One region of the Cobetia sp. MM1IDA2H-1 genome, then DNA from elsewhere that is predicted to be linked to it. Evidence: predicted binding sites of a transcription regulator. Region 1 holds the regulator's gene; each other region holds the start of a gene.
The links. Region 1 encodes PhoB, which activates phosphate uptake and scavenging genes when phosphate is short. Its sites were predicted from a motif close to TGTCATANNNNTGTCANA; they were not measured.
Positions count from the first base shown of each region.

Region 2: a site for PhoB is predicted at 3,537-3,554, ahead of BOH68_RS15670 (PhoX family protein). Genes of this name have one in related genera too.
Region 3: a site for PhoB is predicted at 2,242-2,259, ahead of ugpB (sn-glycerol-3-phosphate ABC transporter substrate-binding protein UgpB). Genes of this name have one in related genera too.

Region 1 covers NZ_CM133225.1:4,102,864-4,107,794, reverse strand. Annotated here, with positions in the region: gene cysZ (sulfate transporter CysZ) at 1-176, shown strand, start outside; gene phoR (phosphate regulon sensor histidine kinase PhoR) at 282-1,577, opposite strand; gene phoB (phosphate regulon transcriptional regulator PhoB) at 1,585-2,274, opposite strand; gene ubiA (4-hydroxybenzoate octaprenyltransferase) at 2,502-3,383, opposite strand; gene BOH68_RS17275 (chorismate--pyruvate lyase family protein) at 3,414-4,061, opposite strand; gene BOH68_RS17270 (NAD(P)/FAD-dependent oxidoreductase) at 4,213-4,931, shown strand, end outside.
Region 2 covers NZ_CM133225.1:3,739,182-3,744,112, reverse strand. Annotated here, with positions in the region: gene folM (dihydromonapterin reductase) at 1-119, shown strand, start outside; gene BOH68_RS15685 (anti-sigma factor) at 272-982, opposite strand; gene BOH68_RS15680 (sigma-70 family RNA polymerase sigma factor) at 961-1,515, opposite strand; gene BOH68_RS15675 (3-deoxy-7-phosphoheptulonate synthase) at 2,310-3,404, shown strand; gene BOH68_RS15670 (PhoX family protein) at 3,645-4,931, shown strand, end outside.
Region 3 covers NZ_CM133225.1:736,202-741,132, reverse strand. Annotated here, with positions in the region: gene BOH68_RS03140 (acyl-CoA dehydrogenase) at 1-1,410, shown strand, start outside; gene BOH68_RS03135 (hypothetical protein) at 1,536-2,123, opposite strand; gene ugpB (sn-glycerol-3-phosphate ABC transporter substrate-binding protein UgpB) at 2,404-3,768, shown strand; gene ugpA (sn-glycerol-3-phosphate ABC transporter permease UgpA) at 3,960-4,835, shown strand; gene ugpE (sn-glycerol-3-phosphate ABC transporter permease UgpE) at 4,835-4,931, shown strand, end outside.

The sequences.
Region 1 (4,931 bases):
GCGACATGAAGCAGCGTCTCAAGGCGCGCTGGTGGCCGTCACTGACCTTCGGTGGTGCCGTGTTCGTGCTGACGCTGGTGCCCTTGGCCAACCTGCTGTTCATTCCCGGGGCCGTGGCGGGTGCCGTCCTGATGTGGCAGAGCCACTACCGACAGCTGCCTGCCCCGCGCCGCTGAGCCAGGCTTTATCGCGAGCGTTGACGAACGCAGATACCACGACGCCCCGCCGTGACCTCATGCAGAGGGCGCGGCGGGGCGTTCGTGTCAGTGGGGCTGCAACCGTCAGGCAGTCGTCGTGCAGCGACGCTCCGCCGGGAAATGACAACGGAAGCGTGCGCCCTCGCCGGGCAGGCTGTCGATCTCCAGGCGGCCCTGATGGCGGATCAGCACATGCTTGACGATGGCCAGTCCCAGCCCGGTGCCACCAGTGGCGGTGCTGCGTCCCTTGTCGATGCGATAGAAGCGCTCCGTCAGGCGCGGTAGATGCACGGGATCAATGCCGTCACCGTCATCCTCCACCTCGACCATCACGCCCTCGGTGGTGCTCTGGCAGCGCAGCGTGATGTGGCAGTCTTCCGGCGTGTAACGCACCGCATTGAAGACCAGATTCGAGATCGCGCTTCTCAGCTCCTGCTCCTCACCCATCAGGGCCAGTCCGGGCTCGACCTCCACTGTGATGACATGTCGCTCCTTCGAGAGGCCTTCGGCATCTTCCCGGATACGCGTCAGCAGCTGCGCCATGTCGATGCGACGTCCTTCGCCCGACAGCTCGTCGGTCTCCAGGCGCGACAGGGTCAGCAGATCCTCGACGAGGTGCTGCATGCGGTCGGTCTGACTCTGCATCTGTCCCAGGCCACGCTGCCAGCGCGGGGGCAGGTCATCGGCATAGTCGGAATAGGTCTCGAGATAGCCGGCCAGTACCGTCAGCGGCGTGCGCAGCTCATGGGAGACATTGGCCACGAAATCGCGGCGCATTTCCTCGAGACGGTAGAGACGGGTGACATCGCGCACCATCACCAGGCGCTCGTTGTCACCGAACAGGGTGATGGAGATCTGCAGGGTCAGGTTGTCGGAGAGCGGCGATTGCAGGGTCAGCGGCTCACGATAGGCCAGCCGATTGAAGTAATCGATGAACACGGGGTCACGCAGATAGTTGGTGACGTGCTGGCCGCGGTCGTGACTGGCCTTGAGGCCGATCAACTGCTCGGCAGCGCTGTTCCACCACTCCATGTCGCCGTGATTGTCGAGCATCACCAGGCCATCGCGCATCGCTTCCGAGGATTCCTGGATGCGATTGAGGATGCTGCGCAGTCGCTCCTGTGCCTGACGCTGACCCTTTTGGTAGCGATACAGACGATCGAGCAGATCCCCCCAGACGCCATCGCCGGGCGGCGGCTCTTCATGGGGGTTGGTGATCAGCCAGGTGTAGAGGCTCTTGAGATGCTTGAGATGGACGAACAGGTACAGCGCCAGCCCCAGCGCCAGGCCCCAGCCCAGCAGGCCGAGCAGTCCGCCGACCAGCCCGAAGCCGCCCGCCAGATAGCCCAGCCGCCATAGCTCGTTCGTCCAGTAGCGCATCCGCGTCTCAGGCCTGGGCGCTGAAGCGATAACCGGTACCGCGGACAGTCTGGATCAAGTGCTGATGCCCCTCGCCCAGCGCCTTGCGCAGACGACGAATGTGCACGTCCACGGTGCGCTCCTCGACATAGACATTGCCGCCCCAGACCTGATCCAGCAGCTGGCTGCGGGTGTAGGCGCGCTCCTGATGGGTCATGAAGAACTGCAGCAGGCGGTATTCGGTGGGGCCGACCTCCAGGGAGTTGCCGTGTGCGGTCACGCGGTGGCTGGCGGGGTCGAGCATCAGACCCTCGACTTCCACCGACTCCTCGACGCCCTTGGGCGTGGTGCGGCGCAGCACGGCCTTGAGGCGTGCCACCAGCTCGCGTGGCGAGAAGGGCTTGGTGATGTAATCGTCCGCCCCGGCCTCGAGCCCCTGGATCTTGTTGTCTTCCTCGCCCTTGGCGGTGAGCAGGATGATCGGCAGCTCCGCCGTGGTCTCGTCACGCTTGAGGCGGCGCGCCAGTTCCAGCCCGCTGGTGCCGGGCATCATCCAGTCCAGCAACAGCAGATCGGGCTTTTCATCGACGACGATGGCGTGGGCGTCCTGGGCATTGTCGGCCTCCAGCACGCGGTAATCCGCCATTTCCAGGGCGACGGCGATCATCTCGCGTATCGAGGATTCGTCGTCGACAATCAGTACGGTCTTGGAGCTCATCGCTAGATCCCATGCAGCAGTCGGCGCACGCGCCAGAATGACAAGTCGATGACGATTACAACCTGCTTATATGACAGTGAGATGACAATCGCCAGCTTGGCAGTTTGCCGCCCGGCTTGCCAGCGAGTCCCTCAACTCTCTCAAGGCGTGAATGTCACGCCTCGCCGCACGAGGAAGATCGCTGGCAGACCGGATGAGGACGCGGGCCCGTTGGCCGGAAAGAGGGGTCAGGCAGCTGGCCAGGTCGCCAGCGCAATGCCCGCGAAGATCAGCAGGCCGGACCAGTGGTTGTTGAGAAATGCCTGGAAGCAGGGGCCACGCTCCCGCTCGCGAATCAGGCGTTGCTGCCAGACGAAGGTCACGGCCGCCGCGGCCAGCCCCAGCCAGTAGAAGATGCCCAGTGCCAGGTGCAGGCCGATGCCGATCAACACCGCCAGCATGCCCAGCTGCAGCAGACCGATCATCAACTTGTCGACGCGGCCGAACAGCACGGCGGTGGACTTGATGCCGACCTTGAGGTCGTCATTGCGATCGACCATCGCATAGGCGGTGTCGTAGGCCACCGTCCACATCAGGTTGGCCGCGAACAGCCACCAGCCATAGGTCGGCACCTCCTCAAGCGTCGCCGCGAAGGCCATCGGAATCGCCCAGCCGAAGGCGGCACCCAGCACCACCTGCGGCAGATGATGGAAGCGCTTCATGAACGGATAGCTGGCCGCCAGCAGCACGGCGATGATCGACAGCAGCACCGTGGTCAGGTTGGTGAAGCACACCAGCACGAAGGCGGCCGCGACCAGCACACCGAACAGGGTCAGCGCCTCGCGCTCCGTGATGCGTCCTGAGGTCAGCGGGCGATCCCGGGTGCGTTCGACATGCTTGTCCCAGTGGCGATCCGCGTAGTCGTTGATCACGCAGCCGGCGGCACGCATCAGATAGACGCCAGCCACGAAGATCAGCAGCGTATCGCGGTCCGGTAGCCCATCGGCCGCCAGCCACAGGGCCCAGAGGGTCGGCCACATCAGCAGCCAGGTGCCGATGGGGCGGTCCAGACGAGTCAGGGCGAGGTAATCGGCCAGTTTGGACGGGCGGGAAGCGGATGACGCTGACATCAGGACTCCTGATCGAACGGCAGTGGGGAATCAGAGTTCCAGAGCATGCTGGAACCGAGGGGTGAAACCTTCCTGGACCAGTACCCGGAAGCGACCGTGCGAGAACATCGAGCGGCGCATCCACAGGCTGGCGGTGCGTGCCAGCGGCTGCGTGCTGGCAAGCCTCAGTGGTGCCCGGCTGACATCGATGGCGCTGCGGGTCAGGTCGGGCTGGCGGAACAGCCAATGGCCCAGCGAGCCTTCGCCGAGCGTCGAAAGACGGTGGCCATGGGCCAGGTCCAGCGCCGCCAGCGAGCGCGCGATCACCCAGGGCTCATCGCCATGACACAAGGCCACTTCGCGCCGCCAGACATGGCGTCGTGGCGCGATACCCAGCATCCGCGCCTCATCCCGCCGGGCAGGGCCGGTGTCCTGCAGCAGCAGGCGCACGCGCAGCCCCTGACCATCGAGCATGCGCATGGCGTGATCGAGACGCTGGGTCAGCGAGTCGCTGGAGGACAGCCATGGCCACCAGCCGGCCGGCATGACGCCTTGCAGGCTCGCGGCGGGCTGCCAGTGGCGGCGGACCGCCGAGTCCATTGCTCTCTGGTGAGCGCAGGGAGTGCTGAGTTCCGAACGAGACATGGCCCGGATGGCGATCTTGCCGGCAAACGCTGCCGAGTGGGAGTGACAGACCACGATGAATTCCCTGTCAGGATGACAAGTGGCGAGTCTAGCACGCCCGAACCGCAAGGCCTGCAGCGTGAGCATGCCCGCGCCAGTGGCAGGCTGGTATGCTGGGGCCCGACTACCCTATTTTCCTCTCGGATCGATCTCAGGAGATGGCGCCATGCGCGACCCTCGTACCCTTGTCATCATCGGCACCGGCATGGCCGGCATTGGCCTGGCGCGTGCCCTGCGTGCGCGTGACAAGGACAGTCGACTGATCCTGGTCAGTCAGGACAGTGGCCACGATTACGCCAAGCCTCTGCTGTCCACCGCCTTTGCCAAGGGCATGAGCGCCCGGGCATTGGCACGGCAGACCTCCGTGGCCCTGGTGGATGAACTGGACGCCGAGCTGCGCACCCATCAGCGAGTGACGAGCATCGATACCCACGCGCGACAGGTCTGGCTGGGCGAGGAATGCCTGGCCTATGACGAGCTGGTGCTGGCACTCGGTGCCGCGCCACGGCGACCCTTCCCCATCGATGACTCGGTCGGCTCGCGCGTGATGAGCATCAATGATCTCGATGACTACGCCGCCTTCAGCGCCACGCTGACGGCAGCGCGTGAGGCGGGGGAGAGTGGCCGTGTCGTGATCGTCGGTGCCGGTCTGGTGGGGTGTGAATACGCCAATGACCTGAAAGCCGCAGGACATGAGGTCACCCTGGTCGCGGTGGAAGACACTCCGCTGGATGGCTTGCTTCCCCAGGCGCTCGGCCAGCGACTTGGCAAGGCCTTCGATGCCATCGGCGTGCGTCGGCTGCAAGGCGAGATGGTCGAGACCATCACCGCCGGCAAGGCAACGCAGGCGCCCGTCAGCGTGGTGCTGCAGAGTGGTCATGCGGT
Region 2 (4,931 bases), 360 kb from region 1:
CTGCGATGCAGAGTGTGCCGGGCCCAGGGGTGATCTGGCAGGCGCTGCGTTATCTGCTGGACAGTCCCTATGTCACGGGCACGACACTGCCGGTGGATGGCGGACGTCATCTCACGTGACGGGTATTTCCTGCCGGTGTCCGGGTAGCCTCCAGAGATCGAGGCCCGGCAGAGCAGCATGAAAAAAGCCCCCGCTGAGAAGCGGGGGCTTTTTCGTTGATGCGGCGTCGTGTGGTGACGCAGCGTTTGCCGTCAGTGCTTGCAGGCAGTGCCTACAGAATGTGGCGGCCTTCTACGGCGGTGAACTGGCCTTTCTTGAGCGTTGGGCCCATGTTCTGACCGGAGGGAGCGCCGCCCGGATTTTCCAGCGTGATCACCAGATCGCTGTCGGGGAAGGCGGCCAGATATTCCTTCGGCACCTCCACCTTCATGGTGCCGGAGTGCGGCAGGATGCCCAGTGACATCGGCTCCTTGCCATCCTTGGCCATCAGCCACAGCTCGCAGACCTTGCCGGGGGCCGGGGCGTTGGGGCTGACGGCCTGGACCATCATCTCACCCGAGTGGGAGGCATTGACGATCCAGCCGGGGCTGCTGTCAGGGTTGCTGACCACGAACACGTAGTCGCTCTCCATGCTCTCGTTCTGACCCAGACTGAAGGTCAGGCTGACGGCGAGTGCGAGGCTGAACGCCGTGGCCGTCATGCCTTGCCACAGGCCCAGGCGACGCCACCACGGCTGCCGGGCGGTGCCCGTCGCCTCGGCGATGCCTTGCCAGACATCGGCGGGCGGCGCGACAGGGGGCAGCTGTTCATTGAACACGTTCAGGTGTTCGCGCCAGCGCTCCACATCGCGCTGCAGATCGTGACTTACGGAGAGCAGCGACTCGAAAGCGGCGCGCTCACTGCGTGTCAGGGTTCCGAGCGCGTACTCGCCCGCTGCGGTTTCGCGCAGTTCGGGATCGCTCAGATCAAATGACTCATGCATGTCTTTAACCTCTCGAGTCCACGTCGGACCCAGCTCTTGACGGTGCCCAAGGGCTGGTCCAGTTGGTTGGCCAGATCCTGGTGGGTGAGGCCTTCGAAGTAGGCCAGTTCCAGGGCGCGGCGTTGATCGTCATTCAGCTCGGCCAGACACTGGTGGAGTTCACCACTGTGCTGGGCCAGGTCGACATCTGCCTCGATATCACTTCGACCGGGCATGGCAGCGATCAATTCGTCGCTGTCGTGCTCGCTGGGTCGCTGTCGACGTATCCAGTCGATGGCGATGTTGCGGGTCATGGTGCCGAGCCAGGTCATCGGGCGGGCGCGGCCGGCGTCATACTGGCCGGCGGCGGCCCATACCCGGATGTAGACCTGCTGAAGACAATCCTGCGCGGATGCCTCATGTCTCAAGATACGCAGCAACTGAGCGTATAGATGCGCACTGGTTGCGCGATAAAGTCGATCCAGTGCCTTGGCATCCTGCCGGGCACATCCCGACAGATACTCTATCAGTGCTTCATTTCGGGAATCCTGCATGCATGCATTCCAAGCTGTGGGCGCGGTGTCAGGCACCGCTGGACGAATGCGCGTTGCCGATCATGTCGTTCGACAACCAAAGGTTATACTGATGCCACTCCGGGCTGATAGTCCTTCTTTATACGTGCAGGCAACGGTTTGTTGCCCGATCACGCTTGCGTGCGACGTTTCGTAGTGCAAGGATAGAGTCATCGACGCTTCATCGTCATCACTGGACACCGGCCCGACCCATGAATCAATCCTCAAGCTCCCGCCTTCGCACTGCCGCTGCCTGCCCTTCGGGTCAGCTGGCGTCGGCTGCGTGTGCGGCCGGCTATTGGTATTGGTTTACACAGGGGCGCGCCTGAGGTTACGGCGTGCCTGTCTCGTACGGGCTGCCACCACCTTGAAGAACCCCCGGTCGCAGCCACGACCGGGGGTTCTTGCGTTTGGGCCCGGCAATCTCTCATGACGAGAGAGGCGTGCCACCCTAACGTGCCAACGATGATAGCAGCATGAATGACTGGAGGAATGACCATGCGTACCACGATCCCGACTACCCGCTTCTCTTTCGCTTCCGCTCGGGTCGTGCATGGTTATTGGCGCTGGCGATTTAGCGGCGTCCTGCCTCTTTCCGCTGTCACCGCGGGGCAGGGCGAGCAACATCGGGGTGACGATTCGCGAAGTCCCTGTCTGTCAGAGTGAATATTGCGTGATGAAGCCGAAGCTTCGTCACAGGAGAGAAGACCATGAACGCCAGCCTTGAACGCGTGTTGACGAATGACCCGCACACAGCCGATACCACTGTCGACACCATGACCGCCGAGACTACCCCCGTGACCCGCTTCGATGCCGCCCAGACACCGACCACTCCCGGACGCATCAGTCGTGAAGCCCTGCCCAGCGCCAGCGAATTGCGCGCGCAGCTGCCGGTGGATGCTGACCTGGCCGGCCAGATTCGCCAGCACCGCGCTGAGATCAACGCGATTCTTGCCGGGGAGGATGATCGTCTGCTGGTGGTGGTCGGCCCGTGTTCCATCCATGATCTCAAGGCCGCGCGTGAATACGCCCAGCGCCTTGCGGTGATCGAACCGCAGGTCCGTGATCGCCTCAAGCTGGTGATGCGTGTCTATGTCGAGAAGCCGCGCACGACGGTGGGCTGGAAGGGGCTGGCCTATGATCCGCATCTGGATGGCAGTGATGACATGGCCAGCGGCCTGCGTCAGGCGCGTGAACTGATGCGCGAGATCAATCAGCTGGGCCTGCCGGTGGCGACGGAGCTGCTGCAGCCCCTGACGGCCGCCTACCTGGAAGACCTGCTCGGCTGGGCGGCCATCGGGGCACGCACCACCGAGTCACAGATCCACCGCGAGATGGCCTCCGGCCTTGGCTGCGCCGTAGGCTTCAAGAATGGAACCGATGGTGGGGTCGAGGTCGCCGTGCAGGCGATCGGTGCGGCAGCTCACGGGCATCGCCACTTCGGCATGGATGACAGCGGGCGCCCGGCGCTGATCGAGACCGCGGGCAATCCCCACACCCACGTGGTGCTGCGGGGCGGCCATGGTCAGCCCAACTACGATGCAGACTCGGTGGCCGCCTGCCGGCGAGAGCTGGAAGGGGCCGGTCTGACACCGCGACTGATGGTCGACTGCAGTCATGCCAACTCGCGCAAGGACCACCGTCGTCAGAGCGAAGTGATGCTGGATGTGCTCTCCCAGCGTCTGGCCGGTGATGACGCCTTGATCGGCGTGATGCTGGAAAGCCATCTCAACGAGGGCAAGCAGGCATTGCCGGCAGCGGACAAGCTCTCGCAGCTGCGCCATGGCGTTTCCGTGACCGATGCCTGTCTCGGGTGGGAGACGACGGAGCATCTGCTGAGTCTGGCGGCAGAGCGTCTGCGAGACGCCTGACCCAGACACCACCCTGCTGGTGAAGCCCTCTTTCCTCACGGCTGACGGAGCAGGTCTCGCGCTTGTGAATTCCCCGCGCCCGATGGTCATGCGACCGTCGGGCGCTGTCGTTTGCATGAGGCGTATCGTTCGCGTCATACGACTGTCATTTGGTTCGCGTATCACTCTTGTTGCCCTTGGCGGCCCCACAGGGGCCAAGCCTGAAAAGAACAACCCGCAACCTGACTACGGGGAAGCAGCATGAGCAAGGAAATTGAAGATCATCGCCTACTGAATGCCAGTCACAACGAGACATTTTCTTCCATCATCGACAAGCACCTTTCCCGTCGTCGCGTGTTGCAGGGTGGTCTGGGCATGGCGGCTGCCAGCATGCTGGGCGGCTTCGGGCTGGCGGGCCTGAGCGGTACGGCCAATGCCGACAGCGGCAAGAGCACAGGGACCCCGGCGAAGACACCGCTGGCGCTGGCCTTCGAGTCCATCAAGGGCTCTCGCACGGATGCCTTCGTGGTACCTGCAGGGTATACCGCCCATGTCCTGGCACCCTGGGGCACCCCGCTCAACGACAAGGCACCGCAGTGGAGTGAATCGCTGGCGATGACGCCGGAGGCCCAGCTCAACAGCATCGGCATGCATCACGACGGCATGCACAACTTCGCGCTGAGCGAAGACACCGCCTCCAGCAATTTCCTGCTGGTGATGAACAATGAGTACATCGATCAGGATGCCCTGTGGGCGCCCAAGGGCGGCGCGACCAATGCGGAGTCCGGCAAGCGCCCGGCCGATGAAGTGCGTACCGAGATCAATGCCCACGGCGTGACCGTCGTCGAAGTCAAGAAGGATGCCGGCGGCAAGTGGGATGTGGTGAGCAACTCCGGCTACAACCGTCGCTATACCAGCGCCAGCGAGATGGTGTTGAGTGGCCCGGTGGCAGGCAGTGATTACGTCAAGACTGCCTTCTCTCCGGATGGCACGCGCACGCGTGGTACCAACAACAACTGCGCCAACGGCTATACCCCCTGGGGCACCTACCTGACCTGTGAGGAGAACTGGCCGGGGTACTTCGTCAAGCGCAGTGATCGTCAGAGCGATGATGATCGCATCGGCATCGAGACCGAGCGTGGCCGCTACGGCTGGGAAACCACCGCGGGAGATGCCAGCGAAGTCGATGGCGAATTCGCGCGCTTCGACAATACGCCGACGGCGGACAGTGCCGACAAGGATTATCGCAACGAGCCGCGTACTTTCGGCTACATCGTCGAGATCGACCCCTACACCGGTGAGAAGGCCGTCAAGCGCACCGCGCTGGGACGTTTCCGCCATGAAGGCTGCTGGCCGGGCAAGCTGGTCGAAGGCGAGCCGGTGGTGTTCTATTCAGGCCATGACTCGCGCAACGAATACATCTACAAGTTCGTCTCCGATGCCAGATGGGAGGCCGCCGATGCGCACGTGCCGGGAGCCGACAAGAATCGCCTGGCGATCGGTGACAAGTATCTGGACAAGGGCACGTTGTATGTTGCCCAGTTCTCC
Region 3 (4,931 bases), 810 kb from region 1:
ATCGGTGGCGAGCAGATGGCCGGCCAGGGCTGGAAGATGCTGGTCGAGTGTCTGTCGGTGGGTCGCTGCATCACCCTGCCGTCCGGCTCCGCGGGCATCTCTCGCTACGCACTGGGCTGGAGCGCCGGTTTCGCGCGCATTCGCCGCCAGTTCAACCTGCCGGTGGCCGAGATGGAAGGCGTGCAGGAGCCGCTGGCTCGCATGGCCGCGATGAACTACATCAGCCAGGCCGCCGTACTGCATACCGCCAACATGATCGACAACGGCCACAAGCCGGCCGTGCCCTCCGCCATCCTCAAGAGTCAGCTGACCGAGATGGCCCGCACGCTGCTGACTGATGGCATGGATATCCACGGCGGACGCGGCGTGACGCTCGGCCCGCGCAACTACATCGGCGTGGCATATGCCGGCACCCCGGTCTCGATCACGGTGGAAGGCGCCAACATCATGACCCGCAACCTGATGATCTTCGGTCAGGGGGCCATCCGCTGCCATCCGTACGTGCTGGAAGAGCTGGCCGCCAAGGATGCCGATGACCTGAACGCCTTCGACAAGGCCTTCTTCCGCCATGCAGGCCTCATCTTCGGCAACGCGGCCCGCGCCTTCAGCCAGAGCTTCGGCATCGGCGGCAAGACCACCGGCTTCGACGCCGTCGCCACGCCTTATGCCAACCACATCAACCGCTTCAGCGCCGCCTTCTCGCTGTCCGCCGATGCGGCCATGGCCAGCCTCGGCTCCAGCCTCAAGGCACGCGAGATGCTGTCGGCTCGTCTGGGTGACGTGCTCTCCAACCTCTACCTGGCGTCCCTGACGCTCAAGCAGTGGCACGAATCGGACGCCTGTGAGCACGAGGAAGCGCTGTTCCACTACAGCATGCAATGGTTGCTGCATCGCACCGAGAAGGCACTCGACGAACTGCTCGCCAACCTGCCCAACCGTGCCCTGGCCACGACATTGCGCGTCGTCACGCTGCCGCGTGGTCGTCAGTTCGCCATGCCCAGGGACAGCCTGACCCGCGAGATCGCACGTGCCGTCTCCACCGACAGTGCACTGCGTACCAAGCTGACCGACAACACCTGGGACGCTCAGGACGAAGGCCAGAAGGACAATGCCCTCGCCCGCTACAACGCGCTGCTCAAGGATTACCCGCGTGCGGAGCCGATCTACAAGACGCTGGCCAAGGCCTATCACAAGGGCGAGATCCCGGCCGATGCCCTGTCACCGGAAGCGCGCATCGAAGCGGCGGTCGAGGCCGGTATCCTGTCCGCTGAGGATGGCGACTTCATGCGCGTCTTCGAAGCCGAGGTACTCGACATGCTGACCGTCGACCACTTCGATTTCGATGCCTTCGTGCGCAAGCCGATGGCGAGTGACGGCACAGCCTCCAACCCACAGCAGGACGCCGCCTGATCACCGGCCGACGCCCGCGTGAGCGATGCAAGACCTGATCGCTGATCGCAGAACCAAAAAGGCCCCGCTCAGTGAGCGGGGCCTTTTTATTGGCAGGAGGCGCCATGCTTCGCGTCATCTCGATCTCAGATATGACGCGCGAAGTGCTCAAGATCACGCACGAAGGCGTTCTTGTAGGTCTCGAAGTCCTTCGGGCGCGCCTTGAAGGTGCGCTTGATGCGCTCGCGATCCAGACGCAGCGGCTCGTCCAGCGCCGCGAGAGTGCCGACACGCGCCGCCGGATTCATGCCGACCAGCTCACGCGGGCGATCGCCTTCGGCCTCGGCCTCCAGCCAGTCGTTGATCCCGGCGCGACGCAGCACGCTGACCAGCGAGCCGTCGGTGAGACGCACCTGCAGACGACCATGATCCGCCAGCTGTGACACCAGCGCGATGCCGTGGTCATGGCCACGATGGACCGGCGGCGTCGCCCACAGGGCAAGATTCAGCCCGCGCGCATTCTCGTCGAGCACCAACAGGGCGGCGGAGTGGATGCGCTCGGCATCGTCCACCAGCGCGAACAGGCGAGCGGTCTCGTTCTCGAACCAGACACCTCGGACACCGGCATAGCTCACCAGCGCATCCAGTCCCCCCTCGCGGCCATGCACTTCGGCACACAGCATCGCCAGACACGCATCGCGCCGGGCACCGGCACTCACTTCCACCACTTTCATCGCATTCTCCGCCACAGGCATTTTCAGCGCGCAAGACTAGCACACTCGCCGGATGATCGCCTGATCCACCGCGCCCCGTGCAGGGCCGACGGTAGTTACCCGCACATGAACATCCAACCGTCATAAAGTTGTAAGGAAAGCCTTCTAGAGTCGTCTACGCTTTTCGGACGATCATCATAAGAACAAAAAAATGTTCGCTTGATCGTTCGCCATCGATCGACAGCAGTCAGCCTGCGCGACTCCCACAAGGCTGACCAGGGACCCTCTCAGGAGCTCGACCATGCGCCGCCCTACCCATCACGCAATGCTCAACACCCGTGGCACCCGTCATCTTGCCAGCCTCGCGCTGGCAGTCGGTTTCGCGACCGCTTCCGCCAGTGCCTTGGCCGCCACCGAAGTCGAGTGGTGGCACGCCATGGGGGGCGGACTTGGCAAGAAAGTCGACGAGATCGCGGCCGACTTCAATGCAAGTCAGGATGAATTCGTCGTCAAGCCGGTCTTCAAGGGCAACTACTCCGAGACCATGACGTCCGCCATTGCCGCCTTCCGGGCCGGCAAGGGCCCGGACATCGTGCAGATCTTCGAGGTCGGCACCGCCACCATGATGAGCGCCAAGGGTGCCATCATGCCGGTCCATCAGCTGATGGCGGACTATGCACCGTCAGAAGGCGCGAGTTTCGATCCGAAGGCCTACCTGTCTTCCGTCACCGGCTACTACACCGACACCGAAGGCAAGATGCTGTCGATGCCGTTCAACTCCTCCACCCCGGTCACCTATTACAACAAGGACATGCTGGCCAAGGCCGGTGTCGAATCCGTGCCGGCCACCTGGCAGGAGCTGGGTGATGCCCTCAAGAAGGTCGTCGATTCCGGCGCGGGCAGCTGTGGCCTGACGACCACCTGGCCGTCCTGGGTGATGCTGGAGAACTTCTCGGCACGCAATGACGTGCCCTTCGCCAGCCAGGCCAATGGCTTCGCCGGCACCGATACCCGCCTTGAATTCAACAAGACCGCCGTGGTCGACCACATCCAGCGCCTCGACGACTGGCAGGCCGACAAGCGCTTCGTGTTCGGCGGTCGCTTCGATGACGCGGCGCCGAAGTTCTACTCCGGTGAGTGCGCGATGATGATGGGCTCCTCCGCCAGCTATGCCGGCGTCAAGGAAAGCGCCAAGGGCTTCGAGTTCGGCGTGGCACCGCTGCCCTACGACAGCGACGCGATCGAGACGCCGCAGAATTCCATCATCGGCGGCGCGTCACTGTGGGTGCTGTCCGGCCACAGCGATGAGGAATACCAGGGCGTCGCCAAGTTCTTCCAGTACCTCTCCAGGCCCGAAGTCCAGGCCGACTGGCACCAGTTCACCGGCTACCTGCCGATCACCACCGCCGCGGCGGAGCTGACACGTGAGCAGGGCTTCTACGCCGAGAATCCGGGCACTGACGTCGCCATCACCCAGATGACCTCCGTGACCCCGACCGAGAACTCCAAGGGCCTGCGTCTGGGCAACATGGTGCAGATACGTGACGTGATCAACGAAGAGCTCGAGAAGATCTTCGCTGGCAAGGAAAGCGTGCAGGACGGTCTCGATCAGGCTGTCGAGCGCGGCAACAAGCTGCTGGAGAAGTTCGAGCGCGCCAACGGCTGAACACCGCCACACCATGGTGGGCCGCCTGGGCGGCCCACCATGCCTGGATGCCAGAGAGCGGAAAGCGCACCCGATACCGGTGCCCTTTCCCTTCTCTCCCGGCTTGATGGCGCATGGTTGGCCGAATCCGCGCCGACCATGCGCACACGACTGACGTGATCAGTCCCTCTTCCTTGCGAGACCTCAGCTGCATGGCCCATTTCAATCGACATCCCTTCACGCCGTGGATCCTGCTGGCCCCCCAGCTGATCATCGTCGGCGTGTTCTTCTTCTGGCCGGCCCTCCAGGCCATCGAACAGGCTTTCTATATCGAGGATGCCTTCGGGCTTTCACGTGAATTTGCCGGACTTGCCAACTTCCTCGCGGTCCTCGGCGAAGCGGAATATCTGGAGACCCTGTGGACGACGGTCTACTTCTCGTTTGCCGTCGCCTTCGGCGCCATGGCACTCGCCCTTGGGCTGGCCGTGCTGGCAGACCGCGTGCTGCGTGGCGCCAGCACCTACAAGACCTTCCTCATCTGGCCCTATGCCGTCGCGCCTGCCGTGGCCGGCGTCCTGTGGCTGTTCCTGTTCGACCCGACGCTCGGCATCCTGCCGGAACTGCTGTCCGCCATCGGCATCGACTGGAATCACAACCTCAACGGCAATCAGGCCATGCTGCTGGTGGTACTGGCCTCGATCTGGAAACAGATGAGCTACAACTTCGTGTTCTTCCTCGCAGGTCTCCAGGCGATCCCCAAGAGCCTGCTGGAAGCGGCCGCCATGGATCGCGCCGGCCCCTGGCGACGTTTCTGGACCATCACCTTCCCGCTGCTCTCCCCGACCAGTTTCTTTCTGCTGGTGATGAACGTGGTCTACGCCTTCTTCGAGACCTTCGGCACCATCGATGCCACCACCTCGGGTGGTCCGGGCGGCTCGACGCGCACCCTGGTCTACAAGGTGTATGAAGACGGTTTCGTCGGTCAGGATCTGGGGTCGAGTGCCGCCCAGTCGGTGTTGTTGATGGTCATCGTCGGCGTGCTGACGCTGATCCAGTTCAAGTATGTCGAGAAGAAGGTGCAGTACTGATGCGCTACAACCGTCCCGGGCTTGATATCGCAAGCCATGCGCTCTTGATCGTCGGCTGCGCGCTGTTCTTCCTGCCGGTGTGGATCGCCTTCAGCG